One region of the Martinezella sp. CNPSo 3795 genome, then DNA from elsewhere that is predicted to be linked to it. Evidence: predicted binding sites of a transcription regulator. Region 1 holds the regulator's gene; each other region holds the start of a gene.
The links. The regulator LexA, encoded in region 1, represses DNA repair genes until DNA is damaged. The targets are predictions, from matches to a motif close to TGTTCNNNNTGTGTTCNG.
Positions count from the first base shown of each region.

Region 1 (7,930 bases):
GTGATTGCGGTCATGATAGCTTCCTGCTCGCTGGTTTATAAATCGATTTAAATCGTCTTAATCGAAGGCGCGGAAATTACAATGGCGATCCGCGCCGCGATTTGGCACTCCTGCAGGCCCGTAACGTAAATTCATGTCAGCCTGTTGAATGCCGGCTACGTTTCAAGCCTTGGCGATGGCGTCGAAGGCCAGCAGCTTCTCCAGAAGCCGTGGCATATCCTTCAAATAGACCATGTTTGGGCCGTCGGACGGTGCATTGTCGGGATCCTCATGCGTCTCCACGAAGAGACCGGCAACGCCGACAGCGACGGCCGCGCGCGCCAGCGTCTCGACGAAGCGGCGGTCGCCGCCGGTCGAGCCGCCCTGCCCGCCAGGCTGCTGCACGGAATGGGTCGCATCGAAGATGACGGGCGCGCCCATCGCCGCCATGATCGGCAGCGAGCGCATATCCGAGACCAGCGTGTTGTAGCCGAAGGAGGCACCGCGCTCGCAGAGAAGAATATTCGGGTTGCCGCTGTCGTTCAGCTTGGCAAGCACGTTCTTCATGTCCCACGGCGCCAAGAACTGGCCTTTCTTGACGTTGACCACGCGGCCGGTCTTGGCGGCTGCAACCAAAAGATCGGTCTGGCGCGACAGAAAAGCAGGGATCTGCAGGATATCGACCGTCTTGGAAACGATGGCGCACTGCTCTTCCGTATGGATATCGGTCAGAACCGGAAAGCCATATTCCTTCTTCAGGTCTTCAAAGACTTCCAGCGCCTTTTCCAGGCCGATGCCACGCTTGCCTGACAGCGATGTGCGGTTCGCCTTGTCGAAGGAGGACTTGTAGACAAGGCCGATGCCCAGCTTGCCGCAGAGTTCCTTCAGGACGCCGGCAACCATGAACGCATGGTCGCGGCTTTCCATCTGGCAGGGGCCGGCAATCAGCGACAGCTTTGCAGTATTGGAAAAGAGGACCTTGGAGGCACCCTCGCCGACGGTGACTTCCGAATTCGTGCTCATATTATCTCCTCAAAGGCGAACAATGCGCCCTGACCGGGTGCCAACCTCGCCAATAGACGATTGTTCTTACGCGTATAGGTGACGCCGTTAGCAGTGAAATGCGACGATGTCACGGAAAGATCGCGCGTTTTGAAAAGGATTGCACGTGCTCTGAGCCCCGGATCATTCGTGCGAACAGGTAGATCATAGAATGCCTCCATTCCTTCCGGCGTCAAAATCTCCAGATCGGCATTGGCAGCCTTGATCGTCAGGCCAAAGGAATGCTCCATAATGCGCGGGCCACCGACAAGCTCCTCGAAGAAGCCGCGATAGGCCGCCGGCTTCGGCGCGCAAAGCGCTACCCGCGCGATACCAGTCACGCCGTTTTCGTGACGCTCGAGCACGCTGCGGTCAGCCGGCAGCGGATTGATGCGCTGACAGCAGAAAGCGAGAAAATCCGGCGCGCGCAGATCGGCGGCGAAGGCAAGACGAAAGCCGGCCGTGGTTTCCGTCCCATCCGGCATCTTCATGGGACGGGAGAAATCCAGCATCTGCCCCGCAGAAATCGCAGCTGCTTTGAAGCGCTCGTCATCCGCCACCGCATCATCCGTACCGAATACCACGGCCGAAAAGCCATTTTCGCCGACCCGGAAGCGATAAGCCTGGTCACGAGCAACGAAAACGTTGCCATCTAAGATGCTCTTTTCGCACTGCTCCGTCGATGCCACGCCCAGAGGCTCTAAATAGGTTTTATCGGCAAGAAAGACGCAGGCATTCTGTGTGCCAAAGGGATGGCGCGCATCCGGAGCCACCGTAAAGCCGAGCTTGCCGAGGCGCTCGCGCGCCAAGGCGATGTCGACGGTTGGCAGCACGAGGTGATCCAGCGGATGCGGAGACGAAATCATGGCTTCTCCTGTTTGCTTGCCGAAGCAGATTTGCGCCCATCGCCCGCGCAATTCAAGATGGAAGCATGAACACCCGGAGTACACGACATGGATCGAAGGCAATCTCGCAAACGTGATTGCTGATTCTCTGCCATGGCCGGCTCATGCAGCCGCGCGGCACGTTCATCCAAATGCTCGGCACACGGGCTGAACGACAAAGTCGCGGAAGCGAGTAGAACGACATTTTTCTTATTTTTCTGGAAGTTAACGTAGATATAGCGCGCCGATGTTCCGAGCCGGTCCATTCGTAAATCGTAATTATTTAACTGACCCTACAAGGCTTTACCGAAATTTAAGCACTTGCGGAACACATATGGAACATATAGTGTCCGTTCTGGATTTGTTTCACAGCTTTTCTTGATTCTGGGGTTCCAAGACGATGTTGACGCGCAAGCAGCAGGAACTGCTTCTCTTCATTCACGAACGCATGAAGGAATCCGGTGTTCCGCCATCTTTCGACGAGATGAAGGATGCACTGGATCTGGCATCGAAATCCGGTATTCATCGCCTGATCACGGCGCTGGAGGAGCGGGGCTTCATCCGCCGGCTGCCGAACCGGGCCAGAGCGCTCGAAGTCATCAAGCTTCCCGACGCCTATAATCCCAGCCTGCAGCAGCGCCGCGGCTTTTCGCCGAGCGTTATCGAGGGCAGCCTTGGCAAGCCGCAGCCCGTTGCCCCGCCCGCTCCGTCGAAGGTGGCAAATGACGATCACAATGGCTCGGCGTCGGTGCCCGTAATGGGCCGGATCGCTGCCGGTGTTCCGATCTCGGCCATCCAGAACAATACGCACGACATCACTGTTCCCGCCGACATGCTCGGCTCCGGTGAACATTATGCGCTTGAAGTTCGTGGGGATTCGATGATCGATGCCGGCATCTTCGACGGCGATACGGTCATCATCCGCAATTCGACGACGGCCAATCCAGGCGATATCGTCGTTGCACTCGTCGATGACGAAGAGGCGACACTGAAGCGCTTCCGTCGCAAGGGTGCTTCCATCGCGCTTGAGGCCGCAAACCCGGCATACGAAACCCGCATCTTCGGACCGGATCGCGTGAAGGTCCAAGGCAAGCTCGTTGGCCTTATTCGTCGCTATCACTGAACGGTGAATTGTCGATGGCGGGTGACGTGGGCGCAATTGGCGCGTCGAATTTGCCGGTGCGCCAATCATAGGTTCGATGCCTGGTCCAGGGACGCTGCGGGTTCTCGAATGCGGTTGAGAGGATGGGCTTGTCTCCGGTGAGCACCATTTCGATGGAGCCTGTTTTGCGCAATGTCGCACCGGTTATGAGCATCGCTCCGGAACGGCAATGGTCGAGCCGTAGCCGGATTGGCGTCACGATAATGTTCCCCGTGTCGCAAGCCGCAGGCAGGTAGGCCGCGTTTTCGATAGTGACCAATATCGCGCCGTTTTCAAGCATGGCCGCGCACCATGCTCCTTTCTGGCAGGCAAAACTGCCCTGCATGGTACGGTCCAAGGCCTCCTCCATTGCCGTGCGGACCGCCTTCTGTTCTTCACTGTTCAATCGCTTATAACGATCTGCCTTGCCGATTTGTGGAAGTCGGCTGTCAGCCGGGAGCATGGTCGGAGGCTGATGGTCCGTCGCAACCAGTGCCTTTTGCCATTGTTCGAAAATGAAGGCCTGCGGTTTCTCGCGATTGGTCGCGAGTATATCGTCCTGGCGCAACGCGACCAGGACGCCATCTTCGGAGATCATCAGGTCGGGTTTCGGTACGCCAGATCCGAATGCCGCCAAGCCCATGGACAAGAGCGATAATAGCAGGCCCAGATGGCGAAGCCGGGTTCGCAATATGCTCATGATCAGGAAGCCGATAATGAATGTGGGCATCAGCCAGGCCGGCTGGCGACCGAAGGTAATGTCACCTCCCCAACCAGCTACGGTTCTTGCGATCATGATAACGAGTTCCAGTCCCTCTCCGGTGACTTTCCAGAAAGGCCCGTCGAGACCGAGCGGCATGAGCAGCATCGCCATCATCCCGAACGGCATAACGATGAAAGAAACGACGGGCATTGCCGCAAGGTTGGCGGCGAGCCCATATGTCGCCAACCGGTGAAAATGCTCGATCGAGAAGATAGCGGTCGATGCGCCACCGATGAACGAGGTCGACGTCACGCCTGCGAAGAAACGTGTGACGAACAATAGCGGACTTAGTACACGAAGGCGCGGCAGGATGTTTTCACGATGCCGCCGCCGTTTCCAGAGCGAATAGCCCGACACCAGCGCCAGCGTTGCGGCATAGGACATCTGGAAGCTCGGGCCGAGCACTTGCGACGGCGACAGTACAAGAATGACAATGGCAGAAAGTGCGACGTTGCGCAGACTGATGGATGGTCGATCAAAAAGCACGGCCACGAGCATGATCGCCATCATGATGAAGGCACGCTCGGCGGATACACCGAAGCCGGAGATGAGATAATAGGCCGTTACAGTGAGAAGCGCGCCGAGGGCTGCGAACTTCTTGGTCGGCCAAGCCTGCGCGACACCGGGAAACAGGCTGAACAAGTAGCGTAGGCCGATGTAGAAAATGCCGGCCGACAACGCCATGTTCAGACCGGAAATTGCAATGATATGGGTCAGGCCGGCAATTCTCAGCGCTTCCGTCGTATCCTTGGAGATTGCGCGTCTCTCATCGGTGACAAGGGCGGCGGCAAAGGCGCCGGTATCTCCCGGCAAGGTTTGCCTGATCCGGTCACCTATGCTGTTGCGCAGGCCAGCGAGCCAGATATCGGCCGCATCCAATAACGAGCCGGCAGCATTGTCACCGGACGGCGACAGCAATTCCGGGGTTCCGTAGGCAAAGCCGTTCGCACCGATACCGTTGAAATAAGAACTGAAGGCGAAATCATTGAGACCGGTCAACGCTGGTCCTGCCGGAGGAGTCAGGCGCGCCCTACCCCGGACCCGATCACCCAAATCGAACGGCTCCGCCTGCTTGCGCACGAAAATCGTGACCCGTTGGGGCGCACGGCGAATAGAAGGCTTTTCCGTTGCCTCGACGCGAACGACATAGCGCCAGCGTCCATTGTCATAGGATTCCCGTCGTTCGATCTGACCGGTCACGGTCGTGGTCACGGCCGAATCGAGCATGACGGTAGAAACCCGCCAGCTCTCGCATTGCGCCAGCGCCATGCCCAGGCAAAGGAGCATGCCTGCAAAAAGCAGATGGCGAAACAGCCTGCCTGCTTCCCGCATGAGCGCAAAGCCACAGGTAAAGACCAACAGGCCTGCAAGAACAGCCTGTGGAGGCGGATCGCTGCCAGCCTTGAACCAGAAAATTGCACCAAGGCCCATATAGATCGGCGCAAGCAGGATCGCGCGACCATGGGCCGCCTCCTCTTCGATCAATCTGAAGGTGCCAAGCCGAATGCGGCTTGATATCCGCAGCAGCCGGGATGTCAGCCGCGTCTGGTCCTGCGTCCGTTCCCGTCGCTGCACTTCGGCGGGCAAGATATTCGTGGCAACAACAGGGCGAGGCTGCGAGAGCGCAGCAACGTCCCCACCCTCTTTCCGCTGCTCGGATGCCTCCAAATTAGGCACTCGCCGCCGTCCTCACGCAAAACTACAGCTTTCACGCGATTTTTGCCGTCAGCAGGCGGTGAATTCAACCAAAATCGACGCAAGCAGGGCTCAATTGGGCCGGTTTCGCCGCCTAGCATAATTAAAGGCGCTTCTGCAGTGCCCAAAAGTTGATACTGCATCGCACAATTCAGCGTTAGGATAACTTGGCATTAGGCTCGGGATCATATAGCTAGTCGGTAGTCGCTTAACCTTTTGGCGCTTTTTATGGCGTCAATCCCGCCAAATCTTGGAGGATCAGCATGACGGAACAAAGCGCGAAACTAACTTGGGGTGAAAAGACGGTGGACCTGCCGGTCAAGACCGGAACCATCGGCCCGAGTGTCATTGATATTGGTGCCCTTTATAAGAACACCTCCACTTTCACTTACGATCCTGGTTTCACCTCCACCGCGTCGTGCGAGTCGAGCATTACCTACATCGATGGCGACGAAGGCGTTCTGCTGCACCGCGGCTATCCGATCGATCAGCTGGCCGAACACGGCGATTTCCTCGAAGTTTGCTACCTCCTTCTCTACGGTGAACTGCCGACGGCAGCGCAGAAGAAGGACTTCGACTATCGCGTGACCCACCATACGATGGTGCACGAGCAGATGTCGCGCTTCTTCACCGGCTTCCGCCGCGACGCGCATCCGATGGCCGTCATGTGCGGCTGTGTCGGCGCGCTCTCCGCCTTCTATCACGACTCCACCGATATCACCGATCCGCATCAGCGTATGGTCGCAAGCCTGCGCATGATCGCCAAGATGCCGACGCTCGCCGCCATGGCCTACAAGTACCATATCGGCCAGCCCTTCGTTTATCCAAAGAACGACCTCGACTACGCGTCGAACTTCCTGCGTATGTGCTTTGCGGTTCCGTGCGAAGAATACGTCGTCAATCCGGTGCTGGCCCGCGCCATGGACCGCATCTTTATCCTGCATGCCGATCACGAGCAGAACGCTTCGACGTCGACGGTTCGTCTGGCAGGCTCTTCCGGCGCCAATCCGTTTGCCTGTATCGCTGCAGGCATTGCCTGCCTCTGGGGACCGGCTCACGGTGGCGCCAACGAAGCTGCGTTGAACATGCTGAACGAAATCGGCACGGTCGACCGCATTCCGGAATTCATCGCCCGCGCCAAGGACAAGAACGATCCGTTCCGCCTGATGGGTTTCGGCCACCGCGTCTACAAGAACTACGACCCGCGCGCCAAGATCATGCAGAAGACGGCGCACGAGGTTCTCGGCGAACTCGGCATCAAGGACGATCCGCTGCTCGACATCGCGATCGAACTGGAGCGTATCGCTCTGACCGATGAATATTTCATCGAGAAGAAGCTGTATCCGAACGTCGACTTCTATTCCGGCATCACGCTGAAGGCTCTCGGCTTCCCCACGACCATGTTCACCGTTCTGTTCGCTCTTGCCCGCACCGTCGGCTGGATCGCTCAGTGGAACGAAATGATCGAGGATCCGCATCAGCGCATCGGCCGTCCGCGCCAGCTCTACACCGGCGCTCCGCTGCGCGAATATGTGCCTGTTTCCAAGCGCTAAGCTTCGGTATTGAAACAAAAAAACCGGTCAGAGATGACCGGTTTTTTTATGGGCTAGAACGTCCAGAACAATCTGCGCAGCCTTGTCGCCAGGCGGCTCCTCCGTCTGCATCCGTTCCCAGACCAGATCGTAGCCAGCAAGCATCGCCGCACGCTCCGGTGTGTCGCTCGACAGGCGCTCCATATAACGTGCCAGCATGCCCGGCCGCAGAACATCGTTGATGAGCTCAGGCAGTACAGCATAGTCGGCGATGAGGTTCGGCAAGGCGGCCGTCCAGATCTTGATGCGCGACAGCACGAATTTCGCCAGCCATTCCGTCTTATAGGTCGAGACGACCGGAACGCCCGCAAGCCCCAGCTCCAGGATCACCGTTCCGGAGGCTGCCATGGCGGCATCCGCCTTGGCAAAGGCACTCCATTTGGCATCTTGGCCGACGAGTATATCCGGCTTGACCTGCCAATTGGCGGTCAAAGAGCGAACCACCGCCTCCTGCCGCGGCACGGTCGGCAGCAGAAAACGAACATTATCATTTCTCCGGCTAAGTTCTTCGGTAGCCCGCTCAAAAACCGGAAGGAGTTGCCGGATCTCCGATGCACGCGATCCGGGCAAAAGCAGGATCGTCTTCGCCACATCGGCGCCGGCCAGACCGCGCAAGGCGCGCTGACGTCGCGTCTCCGCAAGATTGGCGTCGACCGTCAGGCGGTGGCCGACATAAGTGGTTGCCGGACCGCCCAGGCGCTTCATGGCAGCAGGCTCGAACGGCAAGACGGCCAGCACATGGTCGACATAGGCAAGCATCTGCTGTGCGCGATATTCTTTCCACGCCCAGACGCTGGGGCAGACGTAATCGATAACAGGCAGATCGGGCAAAGCC
Region 1 covers NZ_JBXSOQ010000009.1:62,714-70,643, forward strand. Annotated here, with positions in the region: gene eno (phosphopyruvate hydratase) at 1-14, opposite strand, end outside; gene kdsA (3-deoxy-8-phosphooctulonate synthase) at 163-1,002, opposite strand; gene AC13QY_RS22835 (VOC family protein) at 999-1,886, opposite strand; gene lexA (transcriptional repressor LexA) at 2,305-3,027, shown strand; gene AC13QY_RS22845 (ComEC/Rec2 family competence protein) at 3,008-5,485, opposite strand; gene gltA (citrate synthase) at 5,767-7,056, shown strand; gene lpxB (lipid-A-disaccharide synthase) at 7,084-7,930, opposite strand, start outside.

Region 2 (7,930 bases), on a different contig from region 1:
GTTTTCAAGCCGCCCCGGCGCTTCTGCCGATTTGTCGTTCTTCCACATGTCCGTATAGCCGGACTCTTCGAGAATCTGCTCGGCAAGCTCAGTATGCGGCGTGTTTTCGAGCAGGCCCTGCCAGCGGCGGAAGGATTGCACGACGTCGAACAGCGCCTTGCGCGCCTTCGGCTTCATCTCATCCGTCTCGATGATGTCGACCGCTGCCGCCAGCATCGGGATATCGCGCACGCGGGCGTAATCATGCAGCGCACGGACAGTGGTGTCGCCGAGACCGCGTTTTGGCGTATTGATGATGCGTTCGAAGGCGAGATCGTCGGCCGGCTGGCAGACGAGGCGGAAATAGGCCATGGCGTCGCGGATTTCGAGGCGCTCGTAGAAGCGCGGGCCGCCGACGACGCGATAGTTCAGGCCGAGCGTCACGAAACGGTCTTCGAACTCGCGCATCTGGAAGGAGGCGCGCACGAGGATGGCGATGTCGTTGAGATTGTGCTTGTTGCGCTGGAGCTGCTCGATCTCTTCGCCGATGGCGCGCGCTTCTTCCTCGGAATCCCAGGAAGCGTGCACCTGCACCTTGATGTCGTCCGGATCGGAGCGGTCGGTGAACAGCGTCTTGCCGAGCCGGCCCTCATTATGGGCGATGAGATGCGCGGCAGCACCGAGAATATGTTCGGTGGAGCGATAGTTGCGCTCGAGCTTGATGACCTTGGCGCCCGGAAAATCCTTCTCGAAGCGGAGGATGTTGTCCACCTCCGCGCCGCGCCAGCCATAGATCGACTGGTCGTCGTCACCGACGCAGCAGACATTCTGCGGCTCGCCCTTCTGTCTCTGCGCCAGCAGGCGTAGCCACATATATTGCGCCGTATTGGTGTCCTGATACTCGTCGACGAGGATGTAGCGGAAGCGCTGGTGATAATCCTTGAGGATATCAGGATTCTGCCGGAACATATTGATCGGATGCAGCAAAAGGTCCCCGAAGTCGCAGGCGTTCAGCGTCTTCAGGCGGTTCTGGTAGGCGGCATAGAGTTCGCGGCCCTTGCCATTGGCAAAAGCGCGGGCATCACCTTCCGGAATATCGGCGGGGCTCAGGCCCTTGTTCTTCCATGTGTCGATCATGCCGGCAAATTGCTTGGCCGGCCAGCGCTTGTCGTCGAGCCCTTCGGCCTGGATCAGTTGCTTGATCAGGCGGACGACATCGTCGGTATCGAGAATGGTGAAGCTCGAGGTGAGGCCGACCAGCTCGGCATGGCGGCGCAACAGCTTGACACCGATCGAGTGGAAGGTGCCGAGCCAGGGCATGCCTTCGACCGCGCCGCCGACCAGCAGCGCGATACGCTCCTTCATCTCGCGGGCTGCCTTGTTGGTGAAGGTGACGGCGAGGATCTGGCTGGGGAAGGCGCGGTTGGTGGACAGGATATGCGCGATGCGCGTCGTGAGCACTCGCGTCTTGCCTGTGCCGGCGCCGGCAAGCACCAGAACGGGGCCGTCGAGCGTTTCCACGGCTTCCGCCTGTTCTGCATTGAGGCCTGAGAGATAATCGGGCCGGCGGCCGCTGTCGCGTGCTGCCATGGCGCGGGCCGCAATGCCGCCGCCAATGCTGCCGGCAGCCGGCGCGGAACGGCGCGGCGCCACGTGCTCCGGCTCCTCGTCAAAGAAGGGAATATCGTCATGTCCAATGGTCATGCCGCCCAATGTAATGATTCTACCCCGAAAGGCAAAAGAAACGGGCCGAAACTAGAACAAAAAGTGCACATTCACAGGGCATAAGACTCGATCGACGGCTGTTTTCATGTGGAAATGGGTCGGCCCATTCACCGGGTAAAACGTCTCGTTGTCCGCACTAAGATTACAACTTTGTCATAATCTGTGGCGAAACTTGCGGCATATGCTCAAAAACACGATATTGCAGCAAATCGGGCACAATCTTGCTTTATGGAGCCGTCCGAGCCGAAATTGACCCCCGGTTAAGTGCGCTGGGTGGATGAGGGGTCACAAAAACCAACGACGCGATTTCATCGCCTCTGACACAACGAGCCGGAGACGTGCATGACCGCCTGGAAGCAGCTTTCCTTGTCTTTTTTCTTGCTGGCAGCTGGCATCGCCGCTGTCGTGGCCTTCATGCCCAGCGCAGCGGGCCTGCTGCAGAAGGTCGGCGTTCCCGAGACTGTCGTGGCCTGGATTGCTCCGCGCGATGGCGCGGCGGACGGAAAGTCGGAGACGCAGGCAAGCTCCGGTGGACGGCGCGGTCAGAACATACCGCTTGTCGTCACCGAGCCTGTGGTCAGCGGTGTTGTTAACGATCGCCTGAGCGCGATCGGTACCGGCGACGCCATCCGTTCGGTCGTCGTCATGCCGCAAGCGGCGGGTACGATCCGGGAAATTCTCATCAAGTCAGGCGACAGAGTGAAGCAGGGGCAGGTGCTGGCGCGTCTCGACGACGACGAGCAGATCATCGCTCGCGGCCAGGCGGAAGTGGCGCTGAAGAGTGCTGTCGAAAAATCCCAGCTCTACCGCAATATCAAATCCACAGTCTCGCGCATGGATGTTTTCGATGCCGAGATCGTGGAGCAGGGCGCAAAGCTAGCGCTGCAATCGGCCGAGCTGGCGCTGAAGCGCCGCGATGTGGTCGCACCGATCGACGGGATTGTCGGTATCGTGCCCGTGGTCGTCGGCGACAATGTGACGACAACGACCAATATCGTGATGCTAGACGACCGCTCGGAAATCCTGGTGGATTACTGGGTGCCGGAGCGCTTCGCCAACACAGTCAAGGTCGACCAGCCGGTGGAAGCGACGTCGGTGGCATTGCCGGGGCGCGTATTTTCGGGCGTTGTCGAGGCAGTCGACAATCGTGTTGACGGCGCAAGCCGGACGCTGCGCGTGCGCGCCCGCATCGATAATGCTTCCGATGTTCTGCGCGCCGGTATGTCCTTCAATGTCGGCATGCGCTTTGCCGGCGAATCCTATCCCTCCGTCGATCCGCTCGCCGTCCAATGGGATGGGGCGGGTGCGCATGTCTGGCGCGTCGTTGACGGCAAGTCCTCGAAGGTGCGCGTCAGCATCGTGCAGCGCAATCCGGATGCGGTGCTGGTCCGTGGCGATCTCCGCAATGGCGATCTCATCGTCATCGAAGGATTGCAGCGCGTGACCGAAGGTGGCGAGGTTCGCTTTGCCCGCGATGTCGCCCAGGCCAAGGAGGTCATCACCCAATGATGACCGATGGCAACGATGTGGCGGATGCCGGCTCGGCAGCGGCCAAGCAATCCTTTACCGCACTCTTCGTGCGCCGGCCGATCCTGGCGCTGGTCTTCAACACGCTGATGGTCGTCGCCGGTCTTGCCGCCTATTTCGGCGTCGAAGTGCGAGAACTGCCCGATGTCGACCGTCCCGTCGTGACCGTCAGGACCGTATTCGATGGCGCATCGCCGCAGACGGTGGATCAGGAGCTGACGAAGATCATCGAAGGGGCGGTTGCCCGCGTCAGCGGCCTGAAGTCGGTTTCCTCCAGTTCCTCCTTCGGTCAGAGCCGGGTAACGCTTGAATTTTCCGACGCGACCGATCTTTCGGTTGCCGCCAATGATGTCCGCGACGCCATCGGTCGCATCACCGAACAATTGCCCGATCAGGCGGATGCGCCTCAGATCGTCAAGGCGGATTCGGATTCGCAGCCGATCATGCGGCTTGCCGTCACCTCGACCACGTTGACGATGGATGACCTGACACAGCTCGTCGACAAGGAGATCACCGACCGGCTGGCTTCGGTCGAGGGCGTCGCCGATGTCGAGCTTTACGGCGATCAGGAGAAGATCTTCCGCATCGATGTCGATCAGGCCGCCCTTGCGAGCCGAGGTCTCACCATCGGCGACCTGACGACGGCGCTTGCGACCGCAGCACTCGATGTACCGGCCGGATCGCTGAAGAGTGCGCGGCAGGATATCGTCGTGCGCGCCACGGCGGCACTACAGACGCCGGAGGATTTCTCCCGGCTGATCATCAAGAACCGCGTGCGGCTTTCCGATGTCGCCACCGTGACGCTCGGACCGAGGGACGGCACGACCGCGCTGCGTTCGAACGGTGTGCAGGGCGTTGGTCTCGGCATCATCCGTCAGGCGCAGTCGAATACCTTGAATATTTCCGAAGGCGTGAAGGCCGTCGTCGCGCAGCTGTCTAAATCGCTGCCCGAGGGTACGCGCATCGTCATCACCAGCGACGATGCCCTGTTCATTCAGGGGGCGATCCACGAGGTCGTGCTGGCGCTCGTCCTGTCGGCGTTGATCGTCACCGCAGTCATCTATCTCTTCCTGCGCGACTGGCGGGCGACGCTGATACCGGTCGTCACCATGCCGGTGGCGCTGATCGGCACGCTTGCCGCGCTCTACATGGTCGGTTTCTCGGTCAATATCCTGACGCTGCTGGCAATCGTGCTTGCGACCGGCCTCGTGGTCGATGACGCCATCGTCGTGCTCGAGAATATCGTGCGGCGCAGGGCGGAGAAGATCGGGCCTCGCGCTGCCGCCGTGCTTGGCACGCGCGAAGTTTTCTTCGCCGTCATTGCGACGACGGCCACGCTTGCTGCCGTGTTCATTCCGCTCTCCTTCCTGCCGGGGCAGGTGGGCGGTCTGTTCCGCGAATTCGGCTTCGTGCTTGCCTTCTCCGTCGGCCTGTCGTCGATCGTGGCGCTGACGCTCTGCCCCATGCTTGCCTCGCGCATGCTGACCAAGGAGATGCGCGAGGAGCATGGCGCGCTCGGGCGTTTCGGCGAGCTTTTCTCCGGTGTCTATCGTCGTACCCTCAAGGCTTGTCTCAATGCGCCTTTCGTCGTCATCGTCTTCTGCGCCGTGTTTTCGGCTGCAGCCGTCCTGGCGTTCATAAACGTCAAGAGCGAGCTGACGCCGAGCGAGGATAGGGCGATGGTCATGCTGCGTCTCACCACGCCGCAAGGCGCAGGCCTCGATTATACCAAGGATCAATTACAGCGCGTCGAAGAGCGGCTGCAGCCGCTGATGGACAGCGGCGACATACGAAATATCTACGCGATTTCAGGCATGAACACCCAGAAGAACAGCGGCTTCATGGTGCTGACGCTGGCCCCCTGGAGCGAGCGCCATCGTACGCAGCAGGATATTGTCACCGATATCAACAAGGCCATGGCAGGCGTGCCGGCTCTTCGCGGCAATGTCATCCAGGCCAACAGCCTGCGCATTCGTGGCGCCGGCAGCGGCGTGCAGATGGCGCTCATCGGCAACAATCACGAAGCGCTGACCGATGCAGCGCTGAAACTCGTGCAGGAACTCGACAAAACCGGCCAATTCGATACGCCGCGGCTGAACAACGAGCCGACACAGGCTCAGGTCTCCGTCACCATCGATCGTGAGCGCGCTTCCGATCTCGGGGTCGACATTTCAGGCCTTTCAGTGGCCTTGCAGTCGCTACTTGAGGGCCGCTCCGTCGTCGACGTATTCGTCGCCGGCGAATCCTATCCGGTGCTTCTGACGTCGACGATGCGGCCGATCGATGATCCCACGGATCTTGAAAACGTCTTCCTGAAGACCGGCGACGGCAAGATCGTGCCGATGTCTGTCATCGCGTCGCTGAAGGAGAATGCGGTTGCGCCGCAGCTGACCCGCGAGCAGCAGCTGGCTTCGGTTGCGATCACCGCCGGGCTCAAGAACGGCATGTCGCTCGGGCAGGCGGTCGAGGAGATCACACGGATCGCGACGCCACTCCTGCCGCCTGGTTCGCGGTTGATGCCGCTCGCCGAAGCGGCGACACTGGAGGAAAATTCCAGCGGCATGGCCCTGACCTTCGGTTTTGCCATCGTCATCATCTTCCTGGTGCTTGCCGCGCAGTTCGAAAGCGTGCTGTCGTCGGTCATCATCATGTCGACGGTGCCGCTCGGCCTTGCCTGTGCCGTCTTTGCGCTCGTCATCACCGGATCGAGCCTCAACATCTACAGCCAGATCGGCCTGGTGCTGCTTGTCGGTGTCATGGCCAAGAACGGCATCCTGATCGTCGAGTTCGCCAATCAGCTTCGCGACAAGGGCGAAAGCGTGCGCGAGGCGATCGAAAAGGCCTGCGCACTGCGTCTGCGCCCGGTCATGATGACGATGATCGCGACCATCCTTGGCGGCGTACCGCTTGTCTTTGCCGAGGGGGCCGGCGCAGAAGCGCGCGTTGCTCTCGGTTGGGTCATTGTGGGCGGCCTTGGGTTTGCGACCCTGGTCACGCTTTACATCACACCCGTCGCCTATCTGCTGATCGCCCGCTTTGCGAAGCCACAGACGCATGAGGAGCAGCGCCTGCATGACGAGATGTCGGATGCGGCGCTGCGCGCGAAGCTCGCCAATCTTCGCGCGGCGGAGTAGGTCGGCACCGGCAGGTTGGTCCGTTGCAGGCGTTGCGCTTATTTATGGTAAATCAGGGGTATCGTTTAGCGCTTTTTTAAGCATGTTTGCTAATCATGTCGGTATGTAACCGCTGGAGCGCAGGTGTTGTTTTGCCTCGCTCCCCGTTCGCCGACACGCTCGGCCCGCGCGCATGAGCGCCCGCGGCAAGGTTCCGATGTCTCCTTGTATTTGTTGCGTATTGTTGCGTCCGGAGTTCATGTGCCGTGAGTATTTTTTCGACCTTCATCAGGGTCAGTCCCTCTGTGAATACAGCACTGGAAGTGCTGAGGGACACCCAGACCAAACTGGGTAATGCCGAGCGACAGATGTCGTCAGGCCTGCGGGTTCAGTCGGCCAGAGACAATGCCACCTACTGGAAAATCTCGACTTTGACGCATACCGACATCGGCGCGATTTCGTCGGTTCAGGATGCGCTCGGTCTCGCCGCCTCGACCGTCAGCACCGCTTCCACGGGTGTCGGTAGCGCGATCGATGTCGTGACCGAGATCAGGACGAAGCTCGTCAGCGCCTATGAGACCAGCGTCGACAAAACGACACTCAACGACGAGATCACCGAGCTCAAGCAGCAGTTGCGCAGCGTTGGGGAGTCGGCGACCTTCAACGGCGTCAACTGGACCGTGCTGCAAGATGGCGCGGACCCGACTGACCCCCATGAGATTCCAGGCTCCCTTATCCGGGGTACCAACGGCACCGTAACGATCGGCATGCTGAGCTATGCGGGCGTCAGCTCGACGACGGGGCCAATCACCTCGGCCGATGCGCGTTATCTGATCGACGATCAGTCAAGCGGCACCGGCGGATATGGCGTGCTGACGTCGACATCTTTCGCCACCGAAGCCGGAGCGGCCAAGAATTATGTGCTCATCAGCAGCAAAAACGGCAATACGAGCGGCCAGGTGGAGATTTCGCTCGATGCGAATACGAGTCGGGGCGCTATTGTCGACATGGTCAACACCGTGACGGGAATGCTGAACCAGCTCAAGACGATCGGATCCGCCTTCGGCTCCCTCGAGGCGCGTATCAATCTTCAGACCGAGTTTGCCAGGAATCTCAATGATTCGCTGACCAGCGGGGTCGGCAAACTCGTGGATGCCGATATGGAACAGCAGTCGAGCAAGGTTCTGGCGCTGCAGGCTCAGCAACAACTCGGGTTGCAATCTCTGTCGATTGCCAACGCGAGCTACAATACGGTTCTGCAACTCTTCCAGAACCATTGATTGCAGCGAACGGCTGAAATTGACAGGCTGGCGGGTGAATGGCTCCGCACGTCCGCATGCGCCGGCTTCTGCAAAAGCTCTGCTGACGCTCTATGCACAGGGGACAAGGGTCTGGATAAGATTTCTCTTCATGATATTGCCGCAATGCTTCATATCTGCTGCGGCCATCGAACCGGAGAGCGACGATTCTATGATCAAGAAAATTGCCATTCTTGCCCTTGCGGCAGCCTTTTTGAACGCATGCACCACCACCGACCCCTATACGGGTGAGCAGAAGGTATCGAATACCGCAGGCGGTGCGGCGAT
Region 2 covers NZ_JBXSOQ010000004.1:118,497-126,426, forward strand. Annotated here, with positions in the region: gene AC13QY_RS13950 (ATP-dependent helicase) at 1-1,683, opposite strand, end outside; gene AC13QY_RS13955 (efflux RND transporter periplasmic adaptor subunit) at 2,047-3,213, shown strand; gene AC13QY_RS13960 (efflux RND transporter permease subunit) at 3,210-6,365, shown strand; gene AC13QY_RS13965 (flagellin N-terminal helical domain-containing protein) at 6,611-7,624, shown strand; gene AC13QY_RS13970 (YiaD family glycine zipper/OmpA-like lipoprotein) at 7,815-7,930, shown strand, end outside.
Region 2: AC13QY_RS13950 (ATP-dependent helicase) is a predicted target of LexA. The motif match lies at 1,736-1,753, and genes of this name have one in related genera.

Region 3 (7,930 bases), on a different contig from region 1:
TGACCGAGACGAAAGTGTCGGAAAGCCGCGATGTCGCGGCCATGGACCAGAGTGTCGGTATAGCCACCTCTGCAGAAGAACCGGCCGATCTCACCGGCAAGTCCGCTGTCGTGCTACTTGTCGAGGACGAGGAGGCGGTGCGTCGCGGCGGCAAGCGCATGCTCGAGACGCGCGGCTATACCGTCCACGAGGCCGGGTCCGGCGTCGAGGCGCTCGATATCATGGACGAGCTCAACGGTCAGGTCGATGTCGTCGTCTCCGATGTCGTCATGCCGGAAATGGATGGTCCGTCGCTGCTACGCGAACTGCGCAAGAAATATCCGGACCTGAAATTCATCTTCGTTTCGGGCTATGCCGAGGATGCCTTTGCCCGCAATCTGCCAGCGGATGCGCAATTCGGCTTCCTGCCGAAGCCGTTCTCGCTGAAGCAGCTTGCCGTCGTCGTGCGCGAGACGCTGGACAAGAACTAACTGAGGGGCGTTTCGCGCCTCTCCATGTTGCCGATTGCGGTGCAACGGTGTAATCAACCGCCCATGATCGACCTTGCCAAGCCCATTTGCCAAATGTGGTGGCGCTCCTTCTAGGAGCGGCAGTCGTCATGTCTTGAAATCGACCCTGCCGCCGTGATCCGGCAGGCATGGTCCATTCCGTTTTTCCTTCCCGATTGCGGCGGCTCCTTTTGCGGAGCAACGAAATGTTTTCCCCTATAGATACCCGCCCTGTCATCCTGACGGGCGACCGGACGACGGGTCCACTCCATCTCGGCCACTACGTCGGCTCGCTGAAAAGCCGCGTTGCACTTCAGCATAGTCACGAGCAATTCCTGCTCCTGGCGGATACCCAGGCGCTGACCGACAATGCCCATGATCCCGAAAAGGTCCGGCGCAACGTTCTTGAGGTCGCCACCGATTATCTTGCCGTCGGCATCGATCCGGCGCTGACGACGATCTGCGTGCAATCCGCCTTGCCGGCGCTGGCGGAGCTGACACTGCTCTATCTGAATTTCGTCACGGTCAGCCGCCTGGAGAGAAATCCGACGATCAAGACGGAGATCCAGCTGCGCGGTTTCGAACGCGATGTCCCGGCCGGCTTTCTCTGCTATCCGGTCGCGCAAGCCGCCGATATCACGGCCTTCAAGGCGACCGTCGTTCCCGTCGGCGAAGATCAGGCGCCATTGATCGAGCAGACCAACGAGATCGTTCGCCGTCTCAATCGGCAGATCGGGCGAGACATTCTCGTCGAGGCTGCAGCCATGGTGCCAAAAGTCGGGCGCCTTCCGGGTGTCGACGGCAGGGCGAAGATGAGCAAATCGCAGGGCAATGCGATCCCGCTCTCGGCATCGCCTGACGAGATCAGGAATGCGGTGCGACGCATGTACACCGATCCGGATCACCTGCGCGTCAACGATCCCGGCAAGATCGAGGGAAACGTCGTCTTCACCTATCTCGATGCTTTCTGCGAGGATCGGCAATTCATCGAAGAGATGAAGGCGCATTATCGGCATGGCGGCCTTGGTGACGTCACCTTGAAGAGACATCTCGAGGACGTCCTGCAAGCGCTGCTCGCGCCGATCCGCGAACGCCGCGCGCATTATGCCGCCGAACCGAACTATGTCATGGAAGTCGTGCGAAAGGGTACGCGAAAGGCGAGGGAGCGGACGGAGGCGACGCTTGCCGAATTGCGCGACGCCTTGGGCTTGTTCACGCTCACCTGAAACAAGGGGCCGGGCGATCTTCTGACGCGCCCGGCCGCTCTCGTAGCTGCTGTCTGATTATTCCGCGAGCGCGACGGCGATCTCGGCGGCCAGGCGCGCATTGTTTTCGACAAGCGCGATGTTGGTCTTGAGGCTGCGGCCTTCGGTAATGTCGAAGATCGTGCTCAGCAGATAGGGCGTAACCGCCTTGCCGCTGATCTCGTCCCGTTCCGCGCTGTCGAGGGCGCGCTCGATGTAGATTTCCATCTCCTCACGCGGGATCTCGTCGGCTTCCGGAACCGGATTGGCGATCAGCATGCCGCCATCGATACCGAGCTGTTCGCGTGTCGTCTGGAAGTTGGCGATCGCAGCGGGGCTGTTCAGCGTCAAAGGGCTCGTGAGCCCGGATGAGCGCGACCAGAAGGCCGGGAATTCCGTGCTGTCGTAGGTGACGACCGGAACACCGCGGGTTTCCAGCACTTCGAGCGTTTTCGGAATATCGAGGATCGCCTTGGCGCCGGCGCAAACGACGATGACGCCGGTGCGGGAAAGCTCTTCAAGATCGGCCGAAATATCGAAGCTCTCTTCGGCACCGCGATGCACGCCGCCGATACCGCCGGTGGCGAAAACCTTGATGCCGGCGCGGGCGGCGGCGATCATCGTGGCGGCGACCGTGGTCGCGCCCGTGCGGCGCTCGGCGATCGCAAAGGCGATGTCGGCGCGCGAAACCTTCATCGCACCTTCCGTCTTAGCGAGGGCTTCCAGCTCTTCCGGCTCAAGGCCGATATGCAGCGTGCCGTGAATGACGGCGATAGTCGCCGGCACAGCGCCTTCCTGCCGGATGATCGCCTCAACGCTGCGGGCCATCTCGATATTGCCCGGATAGGGCATGCCGTGGGTGATGATCGTCGATTCCAGGGCGACGATCGGTGCACCGCGCAGCTTGGCGGCAGCGACTTCCTTCGAATAGGAGATCGGAAGCAGGGGCGAGATAGGCTGGGTCATTGTCGTTTCCAATTCACTGAAACAGTATACGCGTCTTGAGCAGGCTTCATGACAGAATTTCGGCCTCTGGAACAAGGGCCAAAGCCGCCTTTAGCAGCTCGGGAGAGAGATTTTCTGCCGTCGCATAGGGGGACTGGACGGTGATTGCTGCCGCCGCTGCCCCATGACGGACGGCTTCTGCGAGATCGTGGCCGGCCAGCAATGCCGAAAGAACGCCTGACGCCAGCGAATCTCCCGCTCCCGTGACATCGGCAACATCCTCGACAATGGGCGGCTGCAGGCTGACGATGGCATCACGCGAGAATGCGATCAGGGGGCGTTTCCCGCGGGTGACCACGCCATTGCGCAGGCCGAGCGCACGCAAAGCATTTACCCATTCGCGCGGATCCTCCGGACGGATTTCGGTCAGCGCCGCGGCTTCGGCCTCGTTGAGGAACAGGTGATCGATGCCGGCAAGGCTCGGTTTCAGCCGCACGACTTTGGCCGGCGAGATGGCGATAGCAGCGACCGGCTTGCCGCAAAAGACGGCCCTTGCCGCAATTGCGCCTAAGGTTTCGGCTGGCAGATTGGCATCGCAGAGAATAAGGTCGGTTTCTTCGAAGGCGTCTCGAACGGCGCGAATCGCCAGGCGTCTTGGCACGAAGAGCTTGTAGAGCTCCATGTCGGCAAGCGCGATGACGAGATTGCCATCATTCTCAAGGATCGCCGTATAGCTCGGCGTCTTGCGATCGAGGAAAACGAAGGGCTTGTCGTCGATGCCGGCATGGCTTGCGGCTTCCGCCACCATTTCACCGGAGGGATCGCCGCCGCGCGGCGAGATCAGCTTTACGTCGAAGCCGAGGCGGGCAAGATTTCGCGCCGCATTGAAGCCGCCGCCGCCGGGCTCCTCGAACCATGCGCCGGGATTGCTGGCGCCGGGCGCCGTCTCCCCGAAGATGCGGCCGCGCCGGTCGATATGGGCACCGCCAAGAACGAGAATCTTTTTCGCCATAGGGTTATCCTCAGCAGTCGAAAAGGCGAATCGAGCGAGCCGCAAACATCTCGCAATTCACCGTTTCTGGCATGTAAGTGCCTGGGAAGAAAGAAGAAAACAAAAATAGAACGAAATTCATTTTACCTTTTTCTTTCAATCGCTTGTTGTGCCCTTGCGATATGAGAACAAATCGAGTACACAATTCTCATCGGCGGCGACATTGCTAGAGCGGCTTCAATAACCTAAAGGTGGATCGAATGTCTCAGAATTCTTTGCGGCTTGTAGAGGACAAATCGGTGGATAAAAGCAAGGCACTTGAAGCGGCACTCTCTCAAATTGAGCGGTCGTTCGGCAAGGGCTCGATCATGAAACTCGGCTCGAACGAGAACGCGGTCGAAATCGAAACGGTTTCCACCGGCTCTCTGAGCCTCGATATCGCTCTCGGCATTGGCGGCTTGCCGAAGGGGCGCATCATCGAAATCTATGGGCCGGAAAGCTCGGGTAAGACGACGCTGGCGCTGCAGACCATCGCAGAGGCCCAGAAGAAGGGCGGCATTTGCGCCTTTGTGGACGCGGAACATGCGCTCGATCCGGTCTATGCCCGCAAGCTCGGCGTCGACCTGCAAAACCTTCTGATTTCGCAGCCCGATACCGGCGAACAGGCGCTTGAAATCACCGATACGCTGGTGCGCTCCGGGGCCATCGACGTTCTCGTCGTCGACTCCGTTGCGGCATTGACGCCGCGCGCCGAAATCGAAGGCGAGATGGGCGACAGCCTGCCGGGCCTGCAGGCCCGTCTGATGAGCCAGGCGCTGCGCAAGCTCACGGCTTCGATCTCCAAGTCCAACTGCATGGTGATCTTCATCAACCAGATCCGTATGAAGATCGGCGTCATGTTTGGCTCGCCGGAAACGACGACGGGTGGTAACGCGCTGAAGTTCTACGCCTCGGTTCGCCTCGATATCCGCCGCATCGGCGCCGTCAAGGAGCGCGAAGAGGTGATCGGCAACCAGACCCGAGTCAAGGTCGTCAAGAACAAGATGGCGCCCCCCTTCAAGCAGGTCGAGTTCGACATCATGTATGGCGAAGGCGTTTCCAAGACCGGCGAACTGGTCGATCTCGGCGTCAAGGCCGGCATCGTCGAAAAGTCCGGCGCCTGGTTCTCCTATAATAGCCAGCGCCTCGGCCAGGGCCGTGAAAACGCGAAACTCTTCCTGCGCGACAACCCGGATCTCGCCCGTGAAATCGAGTTGTCGCTCCGCCAGAATGCCGGTCTCATCGCCGACCGCTTCCTGCAGAATGGCGGTCCCGATGCCGATGATGGCGACGCCTCCGGGGAATAAGGATTTTCGGGAGAAGTTCCCGACCTGAGACCGAGATTAAGAATTGGAACCGGCCGCATTGTCCAAGGGATGTGCGGCCGGTTTTGTTCGTGCGGCTGGACAGCGCCCGGAGCGGACGATAAAAGCCACTGACTTTGATGCAAGTTGCTGAGCGCAGGACTGAAGGGCCCCATATGAGCGGTGTGAATGAAATCCGGTCGACCTTCCTCGACTATTTTAAGAAAAACGGCCACGAGATCGTGCCGTCGAGCCCGCTGGTGCCGCGCAACGATCCGACATTGATGTTTACCAATGCCGGCATGGTGCAGTTCAAGAACGTGTTCACCGGTCTGGAGCAGCGTCCCTATACGACGGCTTCGACAGCGCAGAAATGCGTTCGCGCCGGCGGCAAGCACAACGACCTCGATAATGTCGGCTATACCGCGCGCCACCACACCTTCTTCGAGATGCTCGGCAACTTCTCCTTCGGCGACTATTTCAAGGAGCGCGCCATCGAGCTTGCCTGGAACCTGATCACCAAGGAATTCGGCCTCGATGCCAAGCGCTTGCTGGTCACAGTCTATCATACCGATGACGACGCCTTTAACCTGTGGAAGAAGATCGCCGGCCTTTCCGACGACCGGATCATCCGCATCGCCACCAGCGACAATTTCTGGGCAATGGGCGATACCGGTCCTTGCGGTCCCTGTTCGGAAATCTTCTACGATCATGGCGATCATATCTGGGGCGGCCCTCCTGGCTCTCCGGAAGAAGACGGCGACCGCTTCATCGAGATCTGGAACCTCGTCTTCATGCAGTTCGAGCAGATCACCAAGGAGCAGCGCGTCGACTTGCCACGCCCGTCGATCGACACCGGCATGGGTCTCGAGCGCGTTGCCGCCGTGCTGCAGGGTAAGCATGACAATTACGACATCGACCTGTTCCGCGCGCTGATCGAAGCCTCGGAAGAGGCAACGGGCGTCAAGGCTGAGGGCGAGCATCGCGCCAGCCATCGCGTCATCGCCGATCATCTGCGTTCCTCCGCCTTCCTGATTGCCGATGGCGTGCTGCCGTCGAACGAAGGCCGCGGCTACGTGCTTCGCCGTATCATGCGCCGCGCCATGCGCCACGCGCAGCTGCTCGGCGCCAAGGAACCGCTGATGTGGAAGCTGCTGCCGGCGCTGATCCAGCAGATGGGCCGCGCCTATCCCGAGCTGGTTCGCGCCGAGGCGCTCACCTCCGAGACGCTGAAGCTCGAAGAAACCCGTTTCCGCAAGACGCTGGAACGTGGCCTGTCGCTGCTCAACGATGCCACTTCGGACCTGCATAAGGGCGACAGCTTGGACGGCGAAACTGCCTTCAAGCTCTACGACACCTATGGTTTCCCGCTCGACCTGACGCAGGACGCGCTGCGCGCCCGCGGCATCGGCGTCGATATTTCCAGCTTCACGGATGCGATGGAGCGCCAGAAGGCTGAAGCGCGCTCGCATTGGACCGGTTCCGGCGACAAGGCGACCGAGACCATCTGGTTCGAGCTCAAGGAAAAGAACGGTGCCACTGAATTCCTGGGTTACGATACGGAATCTGCTGAAGGCGTGATCCAGGCGATCGTCAAGGGCGGTGTTGCAGTCGATAGCGCCTCGGCCGGCGACAAGGTGCAGATCGTCGTCAATCAGACGCCTTTCTACGGCGAATCCGGTGGTCAGATGGGCGATACCGGCGTGATCTCCAGCGACCACGGCAAGCTCGCCGTCAACGACACCCAGAAGAAGGGCGAGGGCCTTTTCGTTCACAGTTCGGAAGTGTCGGAAGGCAAGATCAAGGTCGGCGATGCCGTCGTCCTGACGGTCGATCATAACAGGCGCTCGCGCCTGCGCGCCAATCACTCCGCCACCCATTTGCTGCACGAAGCACTTCGCGAAGTGCTCGGCACCCACGTGGCGCAGAAGGGCTCGCTGGTCGCGCCAGAGCGTCTGCGTTTCGACGTTTCGCATCCCAAGCCGATGTCGGCTGAGGAGTTGAAGGTCGTCGAGGATATGGCCAACGAGATCGTCCTGCAGAACTCGCCGGTTACGACCCGCCTGATGAGCGTCGACGATGCGATCGCGGAAGGTGCGATGGCATTGTTCGGCGAGAAGTATGGCGACGAGGTGCGCGTCGTATCGATGGGGCAGGGCGTGCGTGGGGCCAAGGCCGGCAAGCCCTACTCGGTCGAGCTTTGCGGCGGTACGCATGTCTCGGCCACCGGCCAGATCGGTCTCGTGCGTATTCTCGGCGAAAGCGCAGTTGGTGCCGGCGTACGCCGCATTGAAGCCGTCACCGGTGAATCCGCGCGCGATTATCTCGCCGAACAGGACGATCGCGTGAAGAGCCTCGCCTCGGCGCTGAAGGTCCAGCCGGCCGACGTCGTCTCGCGCGTCGAAGCCTTGATGGACGAGCGCCGCAAGCTGGAACGCGAACTGGCTGACGCCAAGCGCAAGCTTGCCATGGGCGGCGGCCAGGGCGGTTCGGCCGATGCGGTACGGGACGTCAACGGTGTCAAGTTCCTGGGCAAGCCGGTTTCCGGCGTCGACCCCAAGGATCTCAAGGGCATGGCGGATGAAGCCAAGGCAGGTCTCGGTTCTGGCATCGTTGCGCTGATCGGCGTTTCGGATGATGGCAAGGCAAGCGCCGTCGTCGCTGTCACTGAAGATCTAGTCGGCCGCTTCAGCGCCGTCGACCTCGTACGCGTCGCTTCGGCTGCGCTCGGCGGCAAGGGCGGCGGCGGCCGTCCCGACATGGCTCAGGCCGGCGGCCCAGATGGCGCCAAAGCTGATGAAGCCGTTGAGGCGATTGCGGCGGCGCTTGCCGGCTAAGACGCTAATCTCCGATGGATAAACAAGGATGGCGGATGCTTAGGTGTCCGCCATTTTTCTTTGTCCGGACAACTCCGCAGGA
Region 3 covers NZ_JBXSOQ010000004.1:385,735-393,664, forward strand. Annotated here, with positions in the region: gene cckA (cell cycle histidine kinase CckA) at 1-470, shown strand, start outside; gene trpS (tryptophan--tRNA ligase) at 695-1,714, shown strand; gene AC13QY_RS15195 (pseudouridine-5'-phosphate glycosidase) at 1,772-2,698, opposite strand; gene AC13QY_RS15200 (carbohydrate kinase family protein) at 2,745-3,689, opposite strand; gene recA (recombinase RecA) at 3,929-5,014, shown strand; gene alaS (alanine--tRNA ligase) at 5,188-7,848, shown strand.
Region 3: recA (recombinase RecA) is a predicted target of LexA. The motif match lies at 3,785-3,802, and genes of this name have one in related genera.